2 regions of the Nesterenkonia halotolerans genome follow, and region 2 is predicted to be linked to the other one. Evidence: predicted binding sites of a transcription regulator. Region 2 holds the regulator's gene; the other holds the start of a gene.
The links. The regulator LexA, encoded in region 2, represses DNA repair genes until DNA is damaged. The targets are predictions, from matches to a motif close to TCGAACANNTGTTCGA.
Positions count from the first base shown of each region.

Region 1: a site for LexA is predicted at 1,136-1,151, ahead of H4W26_RS05210 (LexA family protein). Genes of this name have one in related genera too.

Region 1 is NZ_JADBEE010000001.1:1,142,337-1,144,730, forward strand. Features, by position in the region: gene H4W26_RS05205 (Y-family DNA polymerase) at 1-708, opposite strand, end outside; gene H4W26_RS05210 (LexA family protein) at 690-1,118, opposite strand; gene H4W26_RS13705 (SHOCT domain-containing protein) at 1,241-2,053, shown strand; gene H4W26_RS05220 (hypothetical protein) at 2,282-2,394, opposite strand, start outside.
Region 2 is NZ_JADBEE010000001.1:866,439-868,832, forward strand. Features, by position in the region: gene H4W26_RS03940 (LysM peptidoglycan-binding domain-containing protein) at 1-384, opposite strand, end outside; gene lexA (transcriptional repressor LexA) at 591-1,310, shown strand; gene H4W26_RS03950 (CapA family protein) at 1,337-2,394, opposite strand, start outside.

The DNA.
Region 1 (2,394 bases), 280 kb from region 2:
CACGATGTTAAACCGGTCCCGGATCATCACCGGGTCCGCATCCCGGAGCTGCTGGATCGTCTCGATACCCATTGCGTTGAACCGCTTCGCCATGCGACCGGCAATTCCCCAGACCTCATCCACGGGGAGATTGGACAGGAGCTGCTCTCCATGCCGCTCGGGCACGGATTCCCAGACACATACCCCACCTAGATGGTCGAGCTTCTTGGCTGCCCGGTTGCTGAGCTTGGCCAAGACCTTGGCGCGCCCGATCCCCACGCACACCGGCAGACCCAGGTGCTTCCAGAGCCGGTCCTTCACCATCTTCGCCCAGCTCAAAAGCTCAGACATAGTGCCGCGGACTTTCACGAACGCCTCATCGATCGAATACTGCGCCACCTCCGGCGTGCAGTCCAGCAGGACCGAGATAAAGCGATCCGACATCTGCCCGTAGAGCTCATAGTTTGAGGACTTGGCCACCAGGTTCAACCGTGCGGCCGAGGCTGCGAGTTTGAACCACGGCTCCCCCATCGGGATACCGAGGGCCTTTGCTTCCTTGCTGAGCGCCACGCAGCACCCGTCGTTGTTTGAAAGCACCACTACGGGGCGGTCCCGGAGTTTGGGGTCAAAGACTCGCTCAGCCGAGACGTAGAAGCTGTTGACATCGATGAGGCCTATGAAGTCACGGCCCGCGCGCTCAGTCGGGTCGGCTACACGTTGTGGATGCACTTGACGACGACTCCCCAGATATCTAGTTCTGAGAGCTCCTGAACCTCGATCGGGGGGTAGGAGGGGTTCTCCGCTTGGAGCACCACTCCCCCATTGATGAGCCTCAGCCGCTTCACGGTCATTTCACCGTCGAGAATAGCGATCACTACGGACATGTCTCCCGCGGTCAGTGAACGATCCACGATCAGTTCATCGCCGTCACTGATCCCCGCACCTTCCATCGAGTCACCCGAGACCCGGACAAGGAAAGTGCTGTTGAGATCTCGGATGAGGTACTCAGAGAGGTTGATCGGAGCCGTCTGGTAATCCTGAGCCGGGGACGGATAACCAGCAGCCACAGACTCAGGAGCCCGCAAGAGGCCCCGAGCTACGTCGGTCTCATCGAGACTCTGGATCTGTTCGATACGCATGGGAGCCTCAGTATCTATCGAACATACCTTCGAAAGCAATGCGACAGAATCACGAGCGCCCTAGCTTCGTGGCTCGCCGACGACGACCTCGCGTGAGCTGCGGGCTGTGTCAGAATCTATCCATGGAGGATCAGACACCGACAGGCTGGAACGCGGATCAAGACCCGGCGACCGTCAACTCGGGAAAGAAGAAGGAAGGCGCCTTCTCCAAGCTCGGAGCGGCGGTCAAGAAGGCCTCCACGGACAGGCAGGCTGCGAGAGAAGAGCTGGGCCGCAAGTTCCTGGCGGACGCGGAGGCTGCTGGCCCGCTCGTTACAAGTGGCGTCTTCGGCACCTCGGCAGTCGAGATTTACCAGGGCGGCTACGTCCGCGTCGCGACGGCCTCAGACAATGCGCAGCAACCCGCCAAGATCTCCAAGAAGACGCCGTACGAACAGCTGCGTTCGATCAAGTTCACACAGCCTGGGCAGGAGCAATCTTCCGGCTTTCAAAGTTCACTTGGCCCAGCGGTGTCCGGACTGATGAAGGGCGGCAGGGCCTTCATGAAAAGCAGTGCTCCTGGGCTCGCGGCCGCGGGGATCGCACACCTCGCCAAGAACGAGGCGCGGAAGTCCTTCTTGACCATCGTTACTGACAAAGAGATCTACACACTGATAAATCAGGTCCACAACGGTGTGATGAACAGGAGCCTCAAAGGGCACAACGAGGTGGGTCTGGTTCTAGAGACCGCAGGGAACTCGGTCATCGACATCGTCGATGTAGCGGCACCTCAAGCTCCGACAGAACCTCATCAGGTCGAGACGCACCCTGCTCCGACCGCCACGAGTCCGACCCTTTCGGAGCGGCTCCGCGAGCTAGCTGACCTACACAGAGACGGAATCCTCTCTGACGATGAGTTCACTGCGGCCAAAACGAAGTTGCTCGCCGGGCTCTGAACTCCGTCCATATGCAGCGCCCTGCGCCGGCATCTAGTTGCACCTGCCCACGAAGGGACCCCGGCGCCCCGGACACGCGCCTGCAACAGATGACCAGTGGCTAAACCCGCCCCAGGGGACTCGCGACCTTCGCTCCATCAGCCCAGGCACTTCCCCGACACAGCCCCCTCCACTCAGCGGTGAGGATTCTCGGACTCTTACTGAAGCACTTCACTTGGCGTGGATCCGTCAGTTGGCGTCACCCTTGCTTTCCGCGCGCCAAAGCGCATGCTCAAAGTGCGTCACGGTCTCGGCGATCTGGGGACGAGATTCGTAGGCCTGGTTGACCAAAGCGACGACAT
Region 2 (2,394 bases):
GGAGCTGAGGTCATTGAGCTCGGCGATCTGTCCGATCAGTACCTGGGTGCGCTCCTCGGACTCCACTGCGTTGGCCACGCTCCAGAGCGTGTCCCCTGCACCGACGGTGATGACCTGGGCGTCGACGCCGGGAGCCCCAGCTGAGGAGGCCTGGGCCTGGTTCAGCAGCGACGTGGCCAGCATCATGGCGCCCAGGATCAGGAAGGCCAGTGCCGCCAGAGTGGGAAGACCGAGAAGCAGGAACCGTCCGCGGCGGGTGAGGTGCAGGGCGCCGGCTGAAGAGGCGTGGCTGTGTGGTTCAGTGACGCGATCCGCGGCGATGGACGCTGCGGGGACGCTGGGCGCGGTGACAACAGGTGCAAGAGCAAGCTGTGCTGTACGCATGGGGAAGAACCTTTCAATCGAACGTGTGTTCTATTTCTAGCACATAGTTTCGAAGCTTGGCCAGACTCGCCGCGGAATCAATGGAATATCTCTACGGTTTCGCGTAACCTGAGCGCCAAGTTCGAAGTGATCTTCGATCCGAATCTCACCGTGAACAGTCCATCAGCAGGGTCTGACACGGACGGCGACGCAACCAGGAGGCGGCAATGGCGCAGGACACCAAAGGCACATCGGCGGCGCCGCGACTGACGGATCGGCAGCGTCAGATCGTCGACGTCATCCAGGCGTCTCTCGCGGAGCGCAGCTACCCGCCGTCGATGCGTGAGATCGGTGACTCCTGCGGCCTGGCCTCGCTCTCCTCGGTGACTCACCAGCTGGCGCGTCTCCAGGAGCTGGGGTACCTGATGCGGGTGCCCGGGCGCCCCCGGGCCATGGAGGTGCTGCGGGACTCCACGGGCAAGCTGCTGCTGAGCGAGCCCACCCCAGAGGCAGAGCACCCGTCCGAGGACACCGTGGTCGACCTGCAGGGGTATCGCGTGCAGTCGGACAGCCGAATCTCAGAGATCCCCATGGTCGGACAGATCGCCGCAGGTGGGCCGATCCTCGCGGATCAGCAGGTCGAAGACATCATGCCGCTGCCGCGCCAGCTCACCGGCGAGGGCGAGCTCTTCATGCTCCAGGTCCGCGGTGACTCGATGATCGAGGCCGGCATCTTCGAGGGCGACTGGGTCGTGGTGCGGCGTCAGAACACCGCAGAGAACGGTGACATCGTGGCTGCGCTGCTGGAGGACGAGGCCACGGTGAAGACGCTCAAGCGCCGCGATGGCCATGTCTGGCTGCTGCCGCAGAACCGCCAGTACGAGCCCATCCTCGGCGACGAGTCCACCATCATGGGCAAAGTCGTCACCGTGCTACGCAGCCTTTGAGTCGCAGCCTCTGAGCGAGGTCTCCCCTACCCGCTGCGCGGGACCACCACGGACGCGTCCCCGGTGGACGAGGGCGGCTGCTCCCGGAGGTCCCGGTCCGTCATCACGTCGAGGATTCCCGACCACCGGTCGGCAATGGTCTCCTCGCTGAGTTCAACCTCGGCGGGAACGTCCTCCTCAGCGAGTTCACGCAGCGGCCAGATCCCCCGGTGTGGCTCCTCGTCGGTCGGGCCCCTGTCGACGGTCACCGGCAGCCAGTCCATGGAGCTGACCCGGGCGCCGTCGTCGTCGACCTCCACAGTGGCGTAGGCGACCGTACCGCTGGCGGCCTCTGGGGCGCAGCAGGCCTCGTCCTGGTTGGAGAGGAAGTTCCCCATGGACCACACCAGCCACATGCCCTCCTCCGCCGGGCCTCCGTCGAGGCGTTCCACCGGCTGGGGCGTGTGTGGGTGGCTGCCGAAGACCGCGTCGATCTCGCCCCCGACCGCGAGCTGCTCACCGTAGTCCCGCTGCGCTTCCGCGGGCGCGTCGGTGTACTCCTCACCCCAGTGCACCGAGGCGACGACGACGTCGGCACCCTCCTCACGCGCTCGGGCCGCCTGCGTGGTGAGCTCCTCGGGGCCGACATCGGAGACTCGCCACGGCTCATCCTCCGGAGGTGGGTACCCCTGGTTGTGGAGCATCGTCGTGGCCAGATGCGCCACGGTCACCTCCCTGCCACCACGTTCCAGCCTGTAGAGCTGGGGCTGGGCAGCTTCGGCCGGGGTGCGCGCAGTGCCTGCATGTCCGAGTCCGGCCTCGTCGAGGACCTCGAGCGTGCGTTCCTGACCGTCCGTCCCCTGGTCGAAGGAATGGTTGTTCGCGGTGGAGCAGCCGTCGAATCCGACCTCAGCGAGATCGGCGGCGATCTCTGCCGGGGCGGCGAAGACCGGGTATCCGACCGGGTCCACGCCTCGCGGTGCGATCGGCACCTCCAGTCCGCACAGCGCAAGATCGGCACCGTCGATGAGATCTTCGACTCCGCTCATCAGCGGCGCGAACGAGTAGTCCTGCCCATCGGCGAGCTCAGCGGCCTCGTCGAGGA